DNA from 3 places in the Bacillus cereus group sp. BfR-BA-01383 genome. Region 1 is predicted to be linked to each of the others. Evidence: riboswitches for the same ligand, from Rfam matches in the RefSeq annotation. Region 1 holds a riboswitch; each other region holds the start of a gene.

Region 1 (7,692 bases):
AAGTAATTGGTACAGTAGACATTCGTTCTGCAGCTTTAACGGTTGCACAAATTCATTAATAAAAAAACAATGCTAGCCAATTAACATTTAATTTTTCTTATACATGCCAAAATATATTTTTATAGATTTGACACACATTTAAATCGGACAAGCATATGCTATTTTATGAGGCCCCCACTCATAGAAAACTATCTTTCTAATCTAAGAGCACGCATACATGTGTGCTCTTAGATTGTTTACAATGAATATTAATTTTCTCAATTCACTAATGGAAAAGCATTAATAAGAATATCTGTATATTTATCGAATATAGTTTTAAATTCTTATAAAACTATATAATTTTGGAGTTGGTTAATACGTTACAAAAAACTGACCATGTAATTATTATGGTCCCTCCACTTTCAAAAGTGTTTGTTACATTTTTCTCATCATCAGGAGAACCTATTTCATCACAAGTTTTGTCTAATACATCTCCATACCCTATATCAATGTATGCACTTAATGAACTTGAAAGTGAATTATTTGAAGTCGAGTTAAAACCAATACCACTTCATTTAAACCACGAATAATGGAAGTCACTTTACTACTCACATAAGAAACTAAGGTAGTAGTCTTTTTAAAATCACTATTTTATTAAATTCCACATATACAATCGCTTGTCCATTTCGCTTTGCTCTATCATTGCATTTACTATTAGTAACACGAATTTTTCAGAGGTGAATTATATTGGACAAGTTTTTATCCTCCGCTGCATTAAATCCAGGTTCAATCGGACCTACACTCCCACCTATGCAACCTTTTCAATTTCCAACAGGTCCCAACAGGTACTACTGGTTCAACTGGTTCAACTGGTAACACTGGACCGACGGGTATTACAGGACCTACTGGCGATACTGGGCGCCTACCGGAATCACGGGATCGACTGGGCCAGGCCATTTCAAGCTATAAAAAACGATATTGATCAAGTTATACCTATCCTTACCGACGTAATTGTTACCTTTGAAATCGAATCATTTGATTTTGCAAATGAATACAACAATGTTAATAACCTTAATTTTTCCATATAATTCTTACTTCCTTTCTTCATTTGTCTTGATCATCAAAAAACTATAAAAAAAGGTATTGTCTATACCTATGTATAGCAATACCTCTACTCTTTATCCAATTACATCTTTTACATCAGTATTCACTGGCCACTTTTCTAATGTATAAGCCATATCCCAAAATGAATATTCATATTGACTACTAATAATAAAATGCTGTTTCATACGATTACGATCTGCCTCTGTTACTGTCTCAGCTATAGCATCTAACCGAGCGATCTGTTCCTCAACTAACGTGCGGAACCAATCAGATCCATAAGCAGAAATCCATTCTTGATAAATTGGCTCTTCAGGTTGACACACTTTTAAACGTTCACCAATTTCATAATATAACCAGTAGCAAGGTAAAATAGCTGCAATAATATCCCCTAAATGCCCTTCATACGCAGCACGGTACATATGTGAAGTATACGCATATGCAGTTGGCGCAGGGATAAAATGATCTTTTTCTTCTTTTGTAATCCCTAGCTTTTTGGCAAAATTCTCATGTAATGATAATTCCGCCTCATACGTATTTTGAGCATGGTGCGCCATACGGGCAGTCGTTTCTAATTCAAGAGCTTTTGCAGCTCCTAAAGTTTGTACTCTAGCAAAATGACTCAAATAATATGAATCTTGAAGCACATAATAGCGAAAACTAGCTAAATCTAACGTTCCTTCGCCAAGTTTTTTTACAAAAGGGTGATTAAAACTAGCTTCCCAAATTGAATCTACTTCTTTGCGTAATGATTGTGAAAAAGTCATTTAAATCCCTCCAATAATTTATAAAACATAAATATTTATCCCATTTATTAAAGCTGTAAAATAAAAAAACTTTCTTTACAGGCGTAAAGAAAGTGAAATAGACATTATAAATATCTTGATTACATATTATCAGTCTTTCCCACTTCCCTACGCTGGCATTAACCAGATCAGGTACTAAGAGTCTCAAAAATACATTTGATCTCAGCCTATAAAAGGCCCCCCTAGTGGATAAATATTTAGTTGTCGTATTGTAATTATCATAGCATACTTCGCGGAACTATCAAAAGTTTTAATTGCACAATTATTTTAAAAACCTTCTTCTTTCCTTACTTTTAATGAAGTTTCAATTATCATATCTAATAGTTTACTATAATTAATCCCCGCAGCCTCTGCACTTTTTGGTAATAAACTTGATTTCGTCATCCCTGGTAATGTATTAATCTCCATTACATATGGAATTCCGTCCTTCACCATCATATCAACCCTTGCATAAACACTACATTTTAATGCTTTATAACAAGCCAGTGACGCTTTATTTACACGTTCCTGTATTTCAGCTGGAAGTTCTATAACTTCTTCAATTGTACTAACATCATCATATTTTGCATTGTAGTCAAAAAACTCGGCTGCATGTCGAATTGAAATAATCGGTAACTGTTGCCCATCAAAAATGGAACATGTAATCTCTTCGCCTTTTATATACTTCTCAATTACTACTTCTGAATCCCATTCAAATACAGTTTCCAGCATTGTAATTAATTCATTTTTATCCTTGACGATCTTTACTCCAACACTCGAGCCGCCAGAGTTAGGTTTTACCACTAACGGAAATCCTAACTTCTCTAACTCTTCAAGATTTAGATCCTCCATTTTTGTAAGTTCAATCCAATCGGGTGTTTCTACTCCTTCATAGCGCAAAATCTTTTTTGAAAGATTTTTATCCATACATATACCGCTAGATAACATATTGCTACCGCTATAAGGAATACCTAAACTCTCAAGCGTTCCTTGAACTGTACCATCTTCTCCGTATTTTCCATGTAATGCGAGTAGCGCAAAATCAATGTCTTTCGCTTTTTCAATTAAATCCATTTTTTCATTTAACGTAATTGGAACTATTTCATACTTACTTTTATCTAAATGTGCAATCATTTCATTCCCAGTCATAATTGAAACTTGTTTTTCAGAGGATACTCCTCCCATAATAACGCCAATTCTCATTTTCTCAACTCCAAATTTCATTTTTTAGTGTATCACCAATTATTTGAATCCCGCTAACTATTTCCTTTTCTTTCAAACGTGAAAAGCCTAATCGGAAGGTATTCGCTCCCCCACCATCAGAATAAAAAACATCTCCAGGAGAAAACGTTACGCCTTTCTCATAACACTTTTGTAAAAGTGTGCGGGCATTAATTATTTCTTCTAACTCTATAAATAAATGAAGTCCACCATCTCCAGTCATTCTTTTAAACGGAATGTACTGATTACATGCCTCAACAGCTAACTCATATTTTTTCTTATAAACAGATCTTGCTTTTTTTAAATATTTTTCAAAATACCCTTCATGTAAATATTGATACAGAACAGCTTGATCTAACGTAGAAGTATGAATCGTTCTTGCTCTTTTTACACTTTCTAAATAATGTATCAGTTCTTTATCTGAAATGATCCAACCTACTCGTAAACCAGGGAAAAGTACCTTTGAAAAGCTACTAATATAAATTACATTATTACCAGCCCCAGCAAAAGTTAATAATGGTGCTAAATGTGAGCCTGAATAACGTAATTCTTCATTAAACCCATCTTCAATAATCGGAATCTTATATTTTGAAAATAATCTCATCAGTTCCGTTCTTTTCTCCGAACTCGTAACTATACCGGTTGGATTATGATAAGAAGGAATTAAATAAGCAAAATCAAAATCCTTTTCACGTAAACTTTTTTCTACTTCATTCGTATCAATACCATCCTCATTCATATTAATCCCATGAACTTCAAGTCCATGCAAGCGAAAAAGCTTCAGTGCAGCATGGTGAGTTGGATTCTCACAAATAACACGCCCTGATTTCTTCGATAAAGAAGATAGTACAATATCTAACCCTTCTGTAAATCCATTTGTAATTAAAATATCTTTGTTCGAAATATCTACACCTTTCATTTCCATGTAATGAAGTAGATAATTCATTAAAGGTCGATAACCTTTTGCATATCCGTAATTCAATACGATATCTCCTTCAATGGACATACGAGTAAGAAAAGCTCTTTTGAAATTTTCAACATCAAATAGCTTTTCGTCCGGGGCTATACTATTAAAAACAATCATTCCTTTTTCCCAGCGAACTCCATGTTTCATTAAATCTAATTCATCCGCTAATGCGGTAACTGTATTAAGTCTATTTTTCCAATCTATTTCAACAGACGAGGTGTTACTTATATCCACCTTCGCAACAAAATTTCCTTTTCCTTTAACTGCATAAATGAGCCCTTCTTGTTCTAAATCCGCATAAGCAGAGAGTACTGTATTTCTGCTCACTGATAATAATTCGCTCAGTTCCCTTGTTGATGGGATTTTTTGGTTCCCTAACAAATGCCCTTTCATAATCATCTTTTTCAAATAATCCTTTAATTGAATATAAACGGGACGATCTTTTACAACTTTAAAATCCTTAAACAATTCCTTACCCCCTGCAATTATTTTTGCATATTTATTTCATTCTCAAAAGGTCCACTACATATGTATTTTCTATAATGGGCGGTACGGTCTTACAAATCTTTTCGGTATAAGTTAATTACATCTTTTAAAGCTGCTGCTGCAGCTCCGCGTGGATTAGATGCTCCACCAATTGTAGTAACTTGCCCCATCGTATCTGTAAAAAACGTTATTCCCTTTTCTGTCCCATTTACTTTTGCAAGTGGGTGTTCCTGTTCTATTTCATAAGGTTCAACATTAAGGTTCACATTTCCATCCTTATCTTTATACGCTGATGCAATTAATTTAATAAACTTATTTTGTTCCTTAGCATTTCGTATTTGTTGTTTTGTAACGTTTTCGATTCCTTTTACATGTATATCTGTAAGCGTATTCTCTACTCTCATTAAACTGTTTGTCAAAAGTAACAATTTACATGCACTATCGGAACCACTTATATCTAATGTTGGGTTCGTCTCAGCAATCCCTTTATTTTGCGCTTCTTGTAAAGCCTCTTCAAATGTCATATCTGCTTCATACATTTTTGTAAGAATATAATTAGTCGTCCCGTTTAAAACTCCTTCTATTTTTTCAATATTGCAACCAGCTAAACTAAATTGTCCAATATCTAATGTCGGTAGTGCCGCGGCAGTTGCACCACTATATCGAATTCGTACATTAGCCTGCTTTGCTGCTTCCTTTATTTCTCTCCAGTTTGTAACGAGTGCTCCTTTTGAAATTGCAACTATATCCATATTTTTCTTAATTGCTTGTTTTATATATTGTTTCCCTGGATTTCCATCTTTAAGATTTGTAACAGTTGATTCTACCAATACAGAACCACTTATGTTATTTGTTGCACGTTCTTTCGGATGATGCTCTATATATTTTTCAATCGCAGCAGTACCGTCACCATACATCAATAAATGATGAATAGACAAACCTTCCTCATTATGTATTGCAATATTTCTACCTAATACACCACTTACAACTAAATCTATTCCATATGTTTCATTTATATATAAATATTTTTCATGTAATAATTTAATAAACTCTTTTCCTACTGTCCCATATCCTGACAATACAACTTGAATCTTCATAATATCCCCCCATATTTTTCTACCAAATCCCTCTTCCAATATAATATAAAGCGCCCTCGAATTCCATCGAGAGCGCTTTATCATTATCTATTTCGGTATACGTGGTGATGTTTTTTTGTTGATAAATATTATTTCAGACAAGGTGTTCCTTTATAGAGCGTACTTGAAATGCTACAAAAAGTCCGTAAAGAAAAGGAAGTTCAAAATAGTTCACTTCAAAATTCGAATACGATTTAAGAAGCTAGTGAAACTCTGCTAGATGAAGTAATGTTATCTATGTTTGTCTTAGTTTTCACTGCATCAAGAAATGCTTTGTTTGCTGGAATTTCATAATTTGCAACCCAATTAACCCGTTGTTCTTTCGTTGATTTGATATTTTATAAATACTCTCCGCATCTTTGGTGGTAAACTCTTGTAAGTAAATATCTCCACAGTCTATTCAAAATAAATTAGTCGGACTCTCTTCTCCCATTTCCCCCCCTTAATTACGTTTGAAATTGAAAATAATTATAGATACCTCCTAGCTAGAGGTACCCATAATTACATTAAAGCTCCTTTATCTGCTTCGTAAGTTCTATAAATCGTTCGTCAAGTTCTTTATATCCTTTGTCCTTAGAAGTTAAAAAGCTTAATTTACCTAATACCTCTTGTCGCTCTGTTTCTAACGTTAAACGTAGCTCTTCAATGTCATCTCTTGTTTTAGTAGACTCTTCCAGCTGCTTTTGTATCGTGTTATTTGAAAACACTAATTTCGTATTAGTTGTTTTCTCCAGAAAATATCGATCATGAGAAACTATAACTAGTGTTCCATTATACTCCGCTAATGTATTTTCAAGCTGTTCACGTGAAGGTAGGTCTAGATGATTTGTCGGTTCATCTAAAATTAGAACATCTTTTTCTTCTAAAATATATGTCATTAACTTACACTTCACTCGTTCTCCCATGCTCATATGCTCAATCGGCTCTTTCCATTGAGAAGCTTGGAATCCTAAATGTTTCATTAAATTTTGGACTTTCCCTCTTTCTTCAAATGTCTCTTTAAAAAATAAATCTTCTGGTGTTTGATCCAGTGGTAAATCAAATACTTCTTGTGTTAAATAACCGATGTTTGCAGATGGTGAAATCCATATTTCTCCTTGGACAGTTTCCGTTTCCATAATCATCTTCAATAATGTTGTTTTCCCGCTACCGTTTGGTCCAATAATTGCAACTTTCTCACCGTGTTGGATTGTAAAATTAACGTTTTCAAATAATGTCCGTCCATCAAATTCTTTCCTCAATTGTTTCACTTCTAAAAAGCGTTTTCCTACTTTTTTATTCGCTTGAATAGAAAACTCAACTGAATACTCTTCTTTCACACGCTCTACTTTCGTTTTCTCAAGCTCTTTTTCAAGACGTTTTCGTTTTGACTTAACTTGCGCATCCATTCGCTTCGCTTTTACACGATAAAATTCTTTAACTCCTTCTTGTTTTGTGGACTGCGCGTGTGCCTTTTGTGACCATGAACTTAATTCTTTTATATTAGTTTCCACTTGTTCTATCTTTTTTTGTTGTTTTTCATATTCACGCTGCTGCGTCTTTCTTTTTTGCTCACGTGCTTTCATATAACTCGTATAATTACCACTATGTTCAATTAATTTCTTATCCTCAATTGACCATATTTTTGTTGCGACAACATCTAAAAAATATCGATCATGCGATACAACGATAACTGTACCCTTCATATCTTTTATTTGTTTAATGAGAAATTCCGTACTCATCTCATCTAAATGATTTGTCGGTTCGTCTAATATTAAAACATTAGGATTTTCGGCAAATCCTTTTGCTAGTCGAACTTTCAGCTTTTCCCCACCACTTAACGTTAGAAAATCGTTTGTTGGCACGCCCCATTTCGCAAGAAGTTCTGCTTCTTTTGCAATCACATCATTACTAATAAAAGATTCTATTTCTTGTTCAACATATGCCGTTGTCATATTCGTTTGCTGCCATTCAACAGTACCTTTAGAGGGAGCAATCTTGCCATTTATTAATTGAAGCAACGTTGATTTACCAGCAC
Region 2 (7,692 bases), on a different contig from region 1:
AATTTGCATCGCTACATTCACTAACTCTTCGAATGGCATGTGACCATTTGAGATTACATGGAGCTCATTTTTCATATTCATTCGCCTACTTTAAAATGTTTTCGAATAGTTCATCGGCTGGAACGATTTCTTTCGTCATCCCTTTTTCTTTCAACCATTTATTTTGTTTCTCCCATGACTCTTTTGAATCTGATAAGAATGGCTCATCTTTCGTTTCCATCTTCTCTAATAAAATTTTCATACTTTCCTTCTCAACTTCTGGTACAAGTGGGAAGTTTTCTTTTTCTTGATGATCTAATAAAATATTTAATGCTTCATCAGGGTTTTTCTTCATAAAGTCATACCCTTTTTTCGCCCCACGTAAAAAGGCTTGCAGCGCTTCTTTATCTTTTTTCAACGTTTTATCACCTGTTACAAACACAAGTTCATGATAGTTCGGTACTCCGTAATCAGCTGGATTAAAGTACGCTGGTTCATGGCCTTCATGACGCATAACAGGTACTTCATGGTTAATGTATGCCCCTGTTACAGCATCCACTTTTTTCGTAATTAATGCTGGCACTAAATCAAACCCAACATCAACTACTTTCACCGTATCAGGATTACCACCATCTTCTTTTATCATCGTTTTTAAATACGCTTCACTTAAAGGTGTTCCAGAGTAACCTACTGTTTTGCCTTCTAAATCTTTCGGTGATTGAATGCCTGCTGATTTCAGCGATACGACATGATTTAACGGTGAACGTACGACAGCTCCAATTGATTTCACTGGAATTTGTTCATTTGCTCTGGCCATAACAACATCTGGCTGATAATATAGACCAACTGTCACTTTCCCTGCTGCAGCTAACGTTAATGGATCAGTCGGATTAGAAGGGAATTTAATATTTACCTTTACTCCTTCTTCTTTAAAGTAGCCTTTTTCAATTGCGGCATAAATAAAGCTATGCACCGCATTTGGATACCAATCAAGCATGACCGTTATTTCTTTCTCTTTTTTACTCTTATCTGATGCTGAATTACTTGAGCACCCTGCAATCATTGCAACTAATAATGTAAACACAAAGATGCGTTTTAAAAATTTCATGAATGCTTCCTCCAACTAATGAATTTCTTCTCTAACATAGAAATAAGTATGACGAAAAAAATAGCTAATAATGATAGCAATACAATTGGTGCAAATACACCCGCACCATCTAACTGGGTCATCATCCTTTTACTGAAATATCCAAGCCCAGCTTGTGCACCGAGCCATTCTCCAATTGCTGCCCCAATCACACTAAGCGGAACTGCAATTTTTAATGCTGAGAAAAAGTACGGAAGAGCAGAGGGCAACTTTAGCTTAAGAAAAACATCTTTTTTCGTTGCCCCATATGTAACTAAGAGCTCCTCCCACTCTTTCTTCGTACTACGCAGTCCATCATACGTATTGACTGCAATAGGGAAAAACGTAATTAAAACGGTAACAACAACCTTACTCCAGATTGTGTATCCAAACCATAAAACGAAGAGCGGGGCAAGCGCAGTAATTGGAATCGTTTGTGAGGCAACTAATAATGGATAAAATGCTCTTTCCATCCATGTACTCGCATTCATTAACATTGCTAGCCCTACGCCTAATACGACAGAAATAACAACACCTATTAAAACGACGTATAATGTTGCCGGTAAATGAACCGTAAATAATATATCTTTTAGTTTCCATATCTTCATTACAATTGCAGACGGTGACGGTAAAATGTACATCTCATCTACAATTCTTGCTCCGATTTCCCACATAACGAGTAAAATACTAGAAAGGGTAATGGCAGGAACTAATTCTTTCAATCGGTTCATCATACAAGTACCTGCCTTTGTAACATACTAAGAATCTCATCTTTCAGCGCTAACACGTCCGGTTTATATAAATCCTTTCGTGTTCGATTATGATCAAGCGGCACAATCCGCTCAGTCAATGTCGTTATCGGCTGCTTCTCCACTACTAAAATTCGATTCGAAAGGAAGAGCGCTTCTTCAACATCATGAGTGATAAATAAAATTGTTTTTTCCCACTCTTTCCATTGTTCAAACAACCATTCTTGCAAAGATGCCTTCGTTAAAGCATCCAATGCGCTAAACGGTTCATCTAACAATAATATCTCCCCGCCTGTTAATAAAGTTCGGATAAAAGATACGCGTTGTCTCATACCACCAGATAAATCTTTCGGATATTTTTTCTCGTACCCTTGTAAACCAAATTTATGTAACAGTTCTTTCGCTTTTACTTGCGCTTCTTTCTTCTGCACACCTTGGCACTCTAGCGGTAAAGCCGCATTCTCAATAATCGTCCTCCACGGCAAGAGCATATCTTTTTGGGGCATATACCCTACAGGATGACTCTTTGTTTCTGTCAGCTCTATCTGTCCAGTACTTGCCTCTTCTAAGCCCGTAATAAGGCGAAATAAAGTGCTTTTCCCGCAACCACTTGGTCCGATAATACTTACAAATTCTTTCTCTTGTATAGAAGCATTTAATTCATTGATGATTGGTTTCTCATCATAATGAAAAGAAACATTATGAAACTGTAGTATGTTCTTGCTCCTCAAAACCCCACATCTCCTTACGATAAGCCATATCCCAGAATAAATATTCAAATCGGCTGGAATATAAGAAAATCTCCTCTAATCGGTCTAGCTCTTTCTCTGGTTTTCCAACTGCCATTTCATTTAATAAATCTATTAACCAAATACAAAGGTTACCGTATTCTTCAGAACTATATCCTTGAATCCACTCTCCAAAGAACTCATGATCTCTCGCTCCAGGAATATCATTTAAACGCTTTCCAATCTCCCAATAACTCCACATACACGGAAGAAGTGCCGCTATTAATTCTGCAAGTGTGCCATTTTGAGATACAGACATCATGTAATTTGTATAGGCTAAATTTTTAGCAGATGGTTTCGCAGATTCCATCTCTTGTGCAGAAATACCAAGTCTTTTTGCATATTGTTTATGAATCGTCATTTCACCATTTAATATTCCATCAATTTGTTCAGCAAACTTTCCCATTACTTGTGGATTCGTTGCTTTTACAACACCAATCGCATATAGCTTTGCATAATCTAACAAATATAAATAATCTTGAATAATATAGTACTGGAATTTGTCTTTTTCCAACGTACCATCCCCCATACCTACTACAAACGGATGATTATGACTCATCTCCCAAACAGGTTGCACAGTTTCTAATAATCTATCGCAAAACTTCATTTCTATTTCCCCTTTCAATATGTGTATCTAAATAAAAAACCACTTCTCTATATAAGAAGTGGTTACAGCAAATAAAAGGATAATTTATTCGTTGTTCCACTTCCCTTCGCTAGTATTACCTAGATCAGGTCTGTAAGGGTTAAGGATTATTCCTCTCTCAGCACATCAAGCACCCCTAGTGGTTTCAATATGAAATTTTCAAATAAAAAAGCCCCGTTTCTATACGCAAAGAAACGGGGACTCATTGTTAGTGTCCGAAGTGCTTCCCTACGCTAGCATAATCTAGATCAGGTAATAAAAAGGATCAAAGGCTTACGGCCCACTCTCAGCTGGCAACACCAGCTCTCCTAGCAAACTATAAAATTATCACTGTCAGTATAACACCGTAATAAGACATCATCAACTGTTTTAATTTTCTTAATTGTCAATGAAATAATTGAACTATACAATAATTATATTCCATTTTAGAAAATAACATCCTAATGAATTGGATAAAAAGGAATCATTATACTCAAAAAATTTATTTTTATATTGATTTCATATTACATTTATGTGAATACACCCCCTATATTATATATTTATACTATAATAAAATTACAACTATACAACTAGAGGAGGTCTCTATTATATGAATATGAAAGCTACTGCTCTAACAGCAACTACTGTCGCAATTGCTTCTTTACTACCTTCTATGGGAGAAACAAATATACAAAAAGCAAATGCTGAACAATTATCTAATGTTAAAACTGGATATGTCAAAGTCGATCAAGCAGCTTTACATAAAGAAGACAATACAAATAGCACATCTATTGATAAAATCCGCTTTAATACGAAAGTGAATATACTTGAAACAACGAATGATTGGTATAAAGTATCTGTTAATAATAAAGTAGGTTACGTACAAAAAGATGCTATTCTACTAAAAAACAAACTTCAATCTAATAATCAATACATCGTCAATGCTAATGCATTAAACCTTCGCTCTGAACCTAATTTAGAATCTTCAATTTTAGATGTATTACCAAATGGTAAGTTTGTTACCATTCAAGGAGAGCAAGGTGACTGGTATAAGATTTTACATAATGGTCAAACAGGTTATGTACAAAAAGCATTCATATCTAATGGCTCACAGCCTTTAGTAAAAGGAATTACAGTTCAAAATAATACGAAGTACACAGTTGCAACACCAAAACTTAATGTACGTAGTAATGCTAGTACAAGTAGTACTCTACTTGGTTCATTACAAAATGGTACACAAGTGCAAGTAGTAGAAACTGTAGGAACTTGGTATAAAATTCGTTTTGGTACAGGATACGGATATGTGGCAAAACACTATGTAGTACAAAATCAAAATCAACCGCAATCACAAGCTAAAACAACTCAATCTTCAGCAATTCCAGCAGTTTTCAAATTCCCTACTCAAGGAAGAGTTAGCTCAACCTTTGATATGCGTTGGGAACAAATGCATTATGGTATAGATATTGCAGCACAAGGTAACGTCTCTATTCAAGCTGCTGCTGCAGGTAAAGTTGTGAAATCTTATTATTCAGCTAGTTACGGTAATGTCGTCTTCATCGCCCATCAAATAAACGGGAAATTATATACAACCGTTTATGCTCATATGAAAGATCGTACTGTACAAGCTGGGGATCAAGTACAAACTGGGCAATTAGTAGGTCATATGGGAAACACAGGTCATTCATACGGACAACATCTCCATTTTGAATTACATAATGGGGAATGGAATTTTGAAAAAACTAATGCAGTAAATCCACTGCCATATTTAGTTAGGTAAATTGTATGCCACGCAATATACCTCTCTTAATTGAATACTTAGCCTTTTTAGGTTTAATCTGTTGTTTAATCATTTATAATACGAACACAGTATTTTTATCTATTATCATTGCTTTTGTTGCTTTAGAAATTATGATGGAATCATTTCAAGTGCAACTAAAACAAAAAATTGCCCATATTTATAATGCTATTTTTCTATTAAGTGCCCTTATAACAAATGTTATTAGTAATGGCTTTTATTTATCTACTGTACTTCCTGTATTCTTTATGGCTATTTTATTATTCATAGCTAGATACATTAATGTCCCTAATAACAAAAAACTTGAACAAGAAGCTTAGAAAGAGGAGACACTGTGTACCAATATTTCAAAGATAATCCAATGAAATATATATTGAATTTATATAAAAAAATGAATACTTTTTTTGGTATACAAGGAAGTTATACTGCACAACTTCTCCTTTATGGAATGTTATTTCTTATCTTAGTTACTTTCTCCTTGTTTTACTAACAAAAAAGGATCTCACATAAACTTGAGATCCTTTTTAATTTATATTAATTTTTTATATGAAAAATTACTGTTTATCCACAAGCATATTTTTCATAAATAAAACTAAGATTATATTTTTTCTCTAAGCTCATTCTTTGTTCATCGTCGCACCAATAAAAAAGAATATCATGAATCGTTGCATAACGCTTATTTTTAAGAAATAGTTTAAAGAATGATGGTAAACAATCATGTAATTGTATAAATATATAATTGCGTAGTATTTCTTCCTTGTATTCAATGCCCTTACAAATATACAGTAATTCTTCACAATAATATGCATGCTGTGGAACTTGGATCATTTCGAAAAATGGTACATAAGAAAGTAACTTTCCGATAAAATGACCATAACGATCCATTACCCCTATCGTCATATGTTCCATCATTTCTTTCATTACATATAAATAATCATCTACATGCGTTGTCTTTAATGGGTCTAATCGATCTGAAATTTGAGAAAGTACAGCTCTTTGACAAGCTAAAACTACTTGACTCGGTCCATAATATGATAGAAAGTCTGTACACTTGCGATACTTTCGTAATAAGTCATGTGTATATAAATCATACACAAAAGTATTACAATACATCGCTAGACTCATCATATCACTATTTAACTGCTCTTTTGACAGTAGCTTTGCTCTCTTACACATATAAAAGAACGTAAATTCCAATACTTCTTTATGGGATAATAAATGTTTACAATCTTTTATACATTTTTCATTAAATTTAACTCTATCCCAAATTTCTACATCCTTATCTGTTAATTCACCAATACGATATTTAATAATTAAGTAGTTCAAAGCAACCGCTTGCGTCAAAAGATCCCATTTTTCATATTCCAATGAAGTTTGGACAAATTCATCTAGCCCTTGCGCTATCATAAAAGTGTTTGCCTCTTCGTACCAACCAATCTCTTGGCATAAACGAAGGATACGTACTAAAGTTGGAATTTCATCTTTATGAAACTGCGGTAAATTCTTTACTTTATTCATACCATATACGATAAATGCCGCTACATTTTCTTCTTTATAAAATTCTTTTTCTTTCCACACTAATATAGTTCGCTCTTTCCCTTCACCTTTCGGGTGACAAGGTACAAGCAAAGAAAATAATGCAGCGAAATTATTTGGTTCTATATATGTATCTGTAACCAAATTCCAATTTGGATCGCCCTGTACAGCCCTCATATAATTCCCCTTCCCTTTTTATCCCGCTATTTGCGGTCAGTAAGACTCCCACCTCAAAATTCAGCGAATGCGCGGAAGTTAGATCGGAGATAAAACTGCCCGTAAAAGCCCGATTGGTTCAACTAATAATCATTGGGGGATGGACAAAACTCCCACTAATTAAAGTTTCACTTTATCTACATTGGAAATATTAACTCATTATTACATCATTAACAATGAATATTGTTATATTCAAAACTTTCATAATACTTATATCTATCAGTATATCATTTTTTCTCTTAATAAAAATTAGGAATGACAAATGTTAAAAAACTGTCGAAAATATTAACTGTATACTTATTATATAATGCCCTAGATACATCACGCTAACATATCAATTTAATCCATATATACTAGAGTAATGTATCTGAACTTTATACATAATTTATATCTCTATTAGTAGCTATTAAAATTCCCACTAATTTAATTTTTAATTTATTCCGTATGCTCCGAGATTTCGCTTAAAGCAACTCCAGCTTGATCATCTGCTGATTCTCTTATAGCTAAATCACCTAGTGCTAGCATCCCAACTAGTTGACCACTCTCAACTACTGGCAATCGTCTAATTTGATACTGTGCCATTAATTCTGTAGCTTTTTCAATAGAATCATCTGGAGAAACTGAAACAATGTTTGTTGTCATTACATTTGTAATTTTATTTGATCCAGGATGTTTTTCAGCAATCCCTCGAACAACTAAATCTCGATCAGTAACAAGCCCAACAACTTGTTCATTTTCAACAACAGGAATCAATCCAATCGATTCTTCCTTCATTTTTACAGCAGCCTCATATACATTGTCTAATGGTGTACAATGTACAATATGAGTACTCATAAGTTCTCGAACTCGTGTCATTTTTTATCTCCTCCTTTTAATAC
Region 3 (7,692 bases), on a different contig from region 1:
CAAGGAATAATAAAACAATTCCCGTGGTTTACAGTTTCTATCGTTTTATTCGTTATCGGATACTCTTCTCTTTGGTGGACAAACAAGAAGTACAGCACACTTGGATTCCCTCGTATCGCCGTTTTAGCTGTCGTCGCTCAATATGCATTTGCAAGCTACGCTTATGGCGTCGCGCATTTACCGTATATTATTTATCCTGACGTAACTGTCTTTACAAGCTTTACGACACCTGAAACATTCTATGCACTGCTTATTCTATACGCAATTGGGATTGCAATTTTACTCCCAGGATTCATTTTTTTCTGGAATTTATTCTTAAAAGACCGCACATTTTTAAAGGAGAAATAATAAATTGAAACTATAATCAGTGGGGGTTTTGTTCATCCCCCACTGATTATTAGACTTCACCAATCGGGCGTTTACGGGCAGTCCCCACCGATCGGTGAGGGCTATTTAGAAATAAAAAGATACATGCAGGGCATTCATACTTAGAATGCCCTGCATTTGTTAGGCTTCTATCCTCCTGGTTATTTCACTACTAGTTATACTTGCCCTATAGCATAAAAAACACATATTCACTTCACTCCATTATCCGTCTAGTTCCTCTTATTTTTCACTGAATATACTACCAATATAACCTGAGACAAGATACATTTGTTCAAGGAAAAATAGAAAGGTAGGCAAATTATGAGTACTGAAATATGGATTACTATTATTGTATTCTTCTTAACGATGATTGTTGTCTTTTGGCGACCTCGTGGTTTAAATGAGGCGTGGCCGGCAGCAATTGGTGCTGGTATTATCCTGATTACTGGCCTTGTATCAAAACCAGACGTCATGGACATTATAAGTAAAATCGGAGGTGCCTCCATAACAATATTAGCGACCATCGTTATGGCGGTTATATTAGAAAGCTTCGGCTTCTTCCATTGGTCCGCAGCAAAACTTGCAAATCTAGCGAAAGGTTCTGGACGCCGCCTATACTGGTACATTCAATTACTATGTTTTCTTATGACGCTTTTATTTAATAACGACGGTAGCATTTTAATTACAACACCAATCTTAATTTTACTACTGAGAAACCTCCAATTAAAACCTCATCAACAAATCCCTTATTTATTAAGCGGTGCTTTAATTGCAACCGCATCTAGTGCACCAATCGGTGTAAGTAATATCGTAAACTTAATTGCCTTAAACATCGTCCATATGACTCTTTATATGCATACAGCTATGATGTTTGTACCTGCAACACTAGGACTATTGTTTATGTCATGGCTCATGTATACAGTTTTAAAGAAAAAACTTCCGAAAAGATTACCTGTTTCTTCATATGATATTGAAGAGATTTTCTTCACAAAGAACTTCCATCCACTTAAAGGAAAAAATTCTGTTGATACGAAACAAAAGCGTACAAGATTCATGTTAAAAGTATTAGGTTTCGTCTTCCTTATGCGCTGTCTTCTATTCGTTGCATCCTTCTTATCCATCCCAATCGAAATTGTTGCTGTACTCGGTTCACTCGTTCTTCTCATCTGGAGATGGTACTACTTACGAACAAACCCTGTCGATATTTTGAAAAAGACACCGTGGCACATTTTAATTTTCGCTTTCTCTATGTATGTAATTATTTACGGGCTTCACAACGCAGGATTAACAGCGGCACTTGTAAATTGGCTCGAGCCAGTTGTAAGTCAGCATCTACTCTATGCTAGCTTTGCAATGGGCGGACTCGTTTCCCTCCTCTCTAACGTCTTCAATAACCACCCTGCACTTATGATTGGTACAATCACATTAACAGAAATGGGACTAGATCCAGTCACATTAAAAACGATCTACCTTGCAAACATTATTGGTAGTGACATCGGTTCACTATTATTACCAATCGGTACGCTAGCTTCCCTCATTTGGATGTATATTCTGAAACAAAACAAAATTAAAGTGAAATGGAAAGATTATTTAAGCGTATCTCTCATCGTTATTCCTCTCACAACCGTCGTCACATTATTCCTCTTATACTATTGGGTACACTTATTCTTCGCCTTATAAAAAATAGAAGCCCCTTTTGCTACCGTCTTAGCAAAAGGGGCTTCTTCTATAATTAAGTTAGGTACTACAATGTGATCAATCAAGTAAAGAGGTGTAACGTGTTATTGGTATAAATGACTACCAGTGTCTTTAAATTCTTTCGCTTTCGCTTTCATACCTTTTTCAATTGCTTCTGTCGTTTCTAAATCATTTTCTTTCGCATATTCACGAATATCATGTGAAATTCTCATACTACAAAACTTCGGTCCACACATCGAACAGAAATGAGCTGTTTTCGCTCCTTCTGCTGGCAACGTTTCATCGTGATACTCCATCGCGCGCTCAGGATCTAAAGATAAATTAAATTGATCGCGCCAACGGAATTCAAAGCGTGCTTTTGAAAGTGCATCATCACGCTGATGGGCCGTTTTATGCCCTTTCGCAAGATCAGCTGCGTGCGCAGCGATTTTGTACGTAATAACACCTTCGCGAACATCATCTTTATTCGGTAAACCTAAATGTTCTTTCGGCGTTACATAACAAAGCATCGCCGTTCCAAACCATCCGATCATCGCAGCCCCAATCGCTGATGTAATATGGTCATATCCTGGTGCAATATCTGTCGTTAACGGCCCAAGTGTGTAGAACGGCGCGCCCTGACAAATATCAAGTTCTTTCTCCATATTTTCTTTAATTAAATGCATCGGTACATGCCCAGGTCCTTCAATCATAACTTGCACATCATGTTTCCAAGCAATTTTCGTTAATTCACCAAGTGTCTCAAGCTCTGAAAACTGCGCTTCATCATTTGCATCTGCAATGGAACCTGGACGTAATCCATCTCCAAGAGAGAACGAAACATCGTACTGCTTCATAATTTCACAAATCTCTTCAAAATGAGTATATAGGAAGTTTTCTTTATGATGGAATAAACACCATTGTGCCATAATTGAACCACCACGAGAAACGATACCTGTCGTACGCTTTGCAGTAATTGGAATGTAACGAAGTAATACACCAGCGTGAATCGTAAAGTAATCCACGCCTTGCTCCGCTTGCTCAATTAACGTGTCACGATACACTTCCCACGTTAAATCCTCTGCTATTCCATTTACCTTTTCAAGCGCTTGATAAATCGGCACTGTTCCAACTGGTACCGGAGCATTACGAATAATCCACTCACGCGTCGTATGAATATTTTTACCTGTAGATAAATCCATAATCGTATCTGCACCCCAGCGAGTCGCCCACGTCATCTTCTCTACTTCTTCTGCAATAGAAGAAGAGACAGCTGAGTTTCCGATATTCGCATTTACCTTCACATGGAAATTACGCCCGATAATCATCGGTTCTGCTTCCGGATGGTTAATATTCGCTGGCAAAATTGCACGACCTTCTGCAATCTCCTTACGAACAAACTCAGGCTCTACTCCTTCACGAATCGCAACATATTCCATCTCAGACGTAATAATACCATTACGCGCATAATGCATTTGCGTTACATTGGCACCTTGCTTCGCTCTAAGCGGCTGGCGATCCATTTGCGGGAAAACAGGTGTATGTTTCGAAGCCACTTTCACACCATCATCCTCTGGTTTCACTTCGCGCCCTTCGTATGCCTCTACATCCTCGCGCTCCATGATCCAAGAATGACGCGGCGTTGGAATCCCCTTTTCCAACTCCACTTTATACGCAGGATCTGTATAAGGACCGCTCGTATCATACACACGAATCGGCTTGTTTGGAACACCATTTGTATCGCTTTGTTCAATCTCACGCATCGGCACTTTCATACCCGCGCGTGGTCCATCCACATACACTTTCTTACTTCCTGGTAAACTCGACTTCAATTCAATTTGCTCAGCTGAAACAGATTGTTTCATCACCTTTGTTACCCCCCTGTTCGTGACAAGGACGAGATATGGCCAGCGCATGCCAAAATAAAAAGAGCCAGGTCCATAAAAAAATAAGGACCTGGCTCATAAAAGGCATCATTATGTAAAGCCGTTAACTTCCCTACGCTGGTACGAGCCAGATCAGGTCCAAAGGGTTAAGAAGTTCACGCGCTTCTCTCTCAGCCTACGCATACGTTAGGCACCCCTAGTTTATCACTGATTTAATTTTCAATACTTTCCCATCATACACGATAATCTGAAAAATGCAAAGGTTATTTCTTTTGTTGTTTACGGAATCATCCAAGTTAAATAATAAGCCTGTACATATGTCATAATCCCCACAATAATTACGAAGAATAAACTATGCTTCACTGTAAAGCGGAACAGATCTGATTCTTTCCCAGCAAGACCAACCGCCGCACAAGCGATTGCAATCGATTGCGGAGAAATCATTTTACCTGTTACACCGCCCGTTGTATTTGCTGCAACGAGAAGCACTTCAGATACACCGACTTGCTGCGCTGTAATTGCTTGTAAATTTGAGAATAGTGCGTTCGCTGACGTATCTGATCCTGTTAAGAATACGCCAATCCAACCTAGGAACGGTGAGAAGAACGGGAATAATCCGCCAGTTCCTGCTAGTGCTAATGCTAATGTAGAAGATAAACCAGAATAGTTTGCGATAAACGCAAATCCTAACACAAATCCGATTGATAGAATTGGCATCTTAAGTTCGTTTAACGTTTCTTTAAATGTGACTACTGCATCTTTCGCACTCATTTTCAAAATAAAGATAGAAATGATACAAGCAATTAAAATTGCTGTTCCCGTTGCTGATAATACGTCAAACTTCAAAATTGCCTCGTAAGGCGTCGGTTGATTTACAATCGGCTCTGCTTTCATTACTAAATTGTGTAAACCTGGGACTTCAAACTTAAATACAAGACTCTCTAATGCGCCGCCTGGAGCGAATAATGCTTTAAAGAAACTTTGGCTCCAAATGACTACCATCACAGTTAAAATAATAAACGGAGACCACGCTTTTACTACTTTTCCTACTGTTAGTTTCGGCATAGATGTTGATGTCGTTGTCGTTGCCGCGGCTACTTCACTATCCGCTTGTTTAGATTGATAAATCTCTTTCGGCTGCCAAACTTTTAAGAATAGCGACAAACTTACTAAACTTACAAGCGCTGACGTAATATCAGGAAGTTCTGGTCCTAAAAATGTCGCTGTAATGAACTGTGTAATTGCAAATGAGCTACCTGCTACAAATAACGCAGGCCATGTTTGTCTTACTCCTTTAAATCCATCCATTAAAAATACGATAAAGAACGGAACAAATAATGATAAGAATGGCAATTGATGTCCAGCCATTTGTCCAATTTTATGCGGATCAATACCTGTTACTTGTCCAGCAACCGTAATTGGAATGCCCATCGCTCCGAACGCTACCGGTGCAGTATTTGCGATTAAACAAAGACCTGCTGCATATAAAGGATTTAAGCCAAGACCTGCAAGAAGCGCTGCCGTGATTGCTACTGGTGCACCAAACCCTGCTGCCCCTTCCAAAAATGCGCCAAATGAAAAACCGATTAAAATAACGAGTAAACGATGATCGTTCGTAATTGATAATACTGACGCACGAATCACATCGAATTGACCTGTTCTCACAGAAATTTTATATAAAAATACCGACATAATGATAATCCAAGCAATTGGCCATAATCCGTATAAAAAACCGTATCCGGTCGCTGCCATTGCCATTGTGAATGGCATTTTATACGCGAATAACGCCACCAAAATTGTAAGTACAACTGTAATAAATCCTGCCACATACCCCTTCATGCGGAATACTGCTAAAGCTAAGAAAAAAAAGATGATTGGAATAAGTGCGACTGCTGCCGAAATCCAAATGTTACCGAACGGATCGTAAACTTGTGTCCATGTGTTCATTGTTCTCTCCCCCTAAAGAATCCCCTTTTAAATAGATATAACCTTATCAATAGACTATCAGGTCATCATACCTTTAAGTCTAAAAATAAAAACGCTCCGGAAAACGTTTTCAATAACTTCTTTTATACTTTATCATAACAATTTTTATTTAAAAAGATTTTTTTGAAAATTTCATTATTTAATGTAGAAATCTTACAAAAACGTCACGTTCTTGTAATGTTCATCGATAGGAAGCTTGCCAACATTATTGCATAATGAATGTATAACAACGGAAATTATTCATGAGGTGATACATATGAACGGAAACAAAATATTAGCTGCTTTATCATACTTTAGTGTACTATTCGCACCTATCTTATTCCCTATTATCGTATGGATTGTGGGCGATTCTGAAACAAAACCACATGCAAAACGTGCTCTATGGACACATATCATTCCAAGCATCGCTTCATTTATTGGATTAGTTATTCTAGGAATTATGGGCATCGGATCTGATCAACCAGACGTAACACTTGGAATTGGAGCAATCATCGTCTTATGTATTTGCGGAATCATTAGCTTATACTACTTCATTTGGAATATCGTAAAAGGTATTAAAGTACTGAAAGCTTAATTTTAAACAAACGTTTAATTAAAAAGGACACTTGCAAATTGCAAGTGTCCTTTATCCCGTAAACGCCCGATTGGTGTGGGCTAATAATCCGTAGGGGATGCCCCCCACTGATTAAAGTTTCACTTTATCTTCTGCGTTTTTTCTTTTTTCTCATCATTTTCTTTCGGCGCGTATTCACTTTATCCGCTATAATGTGGAGCGTACTTGCCACAACAATTCCCATTACGAACGTTACAATTTCAACCTCATGTTCCTTCGCAATTTCTATTAAATTCCCATCAAATGCTATTACATTTAATAGGAATAAAAATGGAGAAAATACGATTAACATGTATGCGATACGAATCACATCACCAAGTATAACCGTATGTGTAAAAAAGGAACGATGCGGCATCATCCTTTTATATGGATACCAAAATATACGCAGGAATCCCCATTTATTATACGCATTACTGTACGTATCTAAATCAGGTGTTAAAAATGAAGTACCTACTAAAAAGCCAATTGCAAAAGTTAATAAAAAATCAAAATTTGTTAATCCATACGAAAAAAGCAGAAACAAAACAACCGGAAGGGATATTAAGTTTATTTTCGTATGCGTTCTTCCTGATGGCATAATGCACTTCCTCGCTTACGTTCGCCCTGTCATCCTATGACAGTTCTCACCTATTGATCTAATTTCTGATCGATAAATGATGTGTCTATATCCGAACTAAACCATTCTGCCAATTTCACTCGCGCCTTATCTTTCACCTCTTCATTGACGTATAACGACACCTGTATTAACGCGGCCGTTAGCGCCCCTAAATCATCCGTATAACCAATTCCAGCAACGAAATCTGGGATAGCATCTATCGGTGTGATAAAATAAACAAGTGCTCCAATTACAATAATTTTCACTCGTTTTGGAACATCAGGTCTTTGTAAAACGTAAAACAATAATAAACTGGCATAAATAACCGACTGCCCCGCTTGCTTTGCAACATGTTTTACTTTCTTCCAAAACGCTTCAACTGAAAATTTTTGTTCCATGTGAAAGCCTCCCTATTTTTAAAAGAAATAAGCTACAATATGTTATCAGTAAAAGTTCATCAAAATTACACATAATCTATCAATGAATTTTTATTGTAACAAACAAACCAAAAAAGAACAAGTGTTCGTTAATTTTCACACACTTTCCTTCATATAATAGGTTTCTAGACA

What was found. Region 1 has a riboswitch for thiamine pyrophosphate ahead of tenA (thiaminase II). Riboswitches for the same ligand answer to the same signal wherever they lie in the genome.
Region 2: linked by a shared signal. The riboswitch ahead of tenA (thiaminase II) and the one ahead of tenA (thiaminase II) in region 1 are both predicted to bind thiamine pyrophosphate.
Region 3: linked by a shared signal. The riboswitch ahead of thiC (phosphomethylpyrimidine synthase ThiC) and the one ahead of tenA (thiaminase II) in region 1 are both predicted to bind thiamine pyrophosphate.

Annotation. Positions count from the first base shown of each region.
Region 1 covers NZ_JAKUFP010000022.1:61,079-68,770, reverse strand. Annotated here, with positions in the region: partial or broken gene MR065_RS27480 (exosporium leader peptide-containing protein) at 727-930, shown strand; gene tenA (thiaminase II) at 1,158-1,847, opposite strand; TPP riboswitch at 1,975-2,080, opposite strand; gene MR065_RS18835 (D-alanine--D-alanine ligase) at 2,154-3,068, opposite strand; gene pdxR (MocR-like pyridoxine biosynthesis transcription factor PdxR) at 3,073-4,521, opposite strand; gene MR065_RS18825 (homoserine dehydrogenase) at 4,611-5,636, opposite strand; partial or broken gene MR065_RS18820 (DUF3914 domain-containing protein) at 5,796-5,873, shown strand; partial or broken gene MR065_RS18815 (GNAT family N-acetyltransferase) at 5,906-6,075, opposite strand; gene abc-f (ribosomal protection-like ABC-F family protein) at 6,182-7,692, opposite strand, start outside.
Region 2 covers NZ_JAKUFP010000050.1:11,915-19,606, forward strand. Annotated here, with positions in the region: gene tenI (thiazole tautomerase TenI) at 1-75, opposite strand, end outside; gene MR065_RS25170 (ABC transporter substrate-binding protein) at 86-1,087, opposite strand; gene MR065_RS25175 (ABC transporter permease) at 1,084-1,836, opposite strand; gene MR065_RS25180 (ABC transporter ATP-binding protein) at 1,836-2,585, opposite strand; gene tenA (thiaminase II) at 2,554-3,249, opposite strand; TPP riboswitch at 3,334-3,436, opposite strand; TPP riboswitch at 3,497-3,608, opposite strand; gene MR065_RS25190 (SH3 domain-containing protein) at 3,878-5,044, shown strand; gene MR065_RS25195 (hypothetical protein) at 5,050-5,382, shown strand; gene MR065_RS25200 (DUF3965 domain-containing protein) at 5,624-6,775, opposite strand; gene MR065_RS25205 (CBS domain-containing protein) at 7,250-7,669, opposite strand.
Region 3 covers NZ_JAKUFP010000036.1:22,969-30,660, reverse strand. Annotated here, with positions in the region: gene MR065_RS22830 (cytochrome d ubiquinol oxidase subunit II) at 1-348, shown strand, start outside; gene MR065_RS22825 (arsenic transporter) at 688-2,046, shown strand; gene thiC (phosphomethylpyrimidine synthase ThiC) at 2,148-3,908, opposite strand; TPP riboswitch at 4,022-4,137, opposite strand; gene lldP (L-lactate permease) at 4,209-5,876, opposite strand; gene MR065_RS22810 (magnetosome magnetite crystal formation protein family) at 6,172-6,489, shown strand; gene MR065_RS22805 (metal-binding protein) at 6,614-7,105, opposite strand; gene MR065_RS22800 (YkvA family protein) at 7,156-7,521, opposite strand.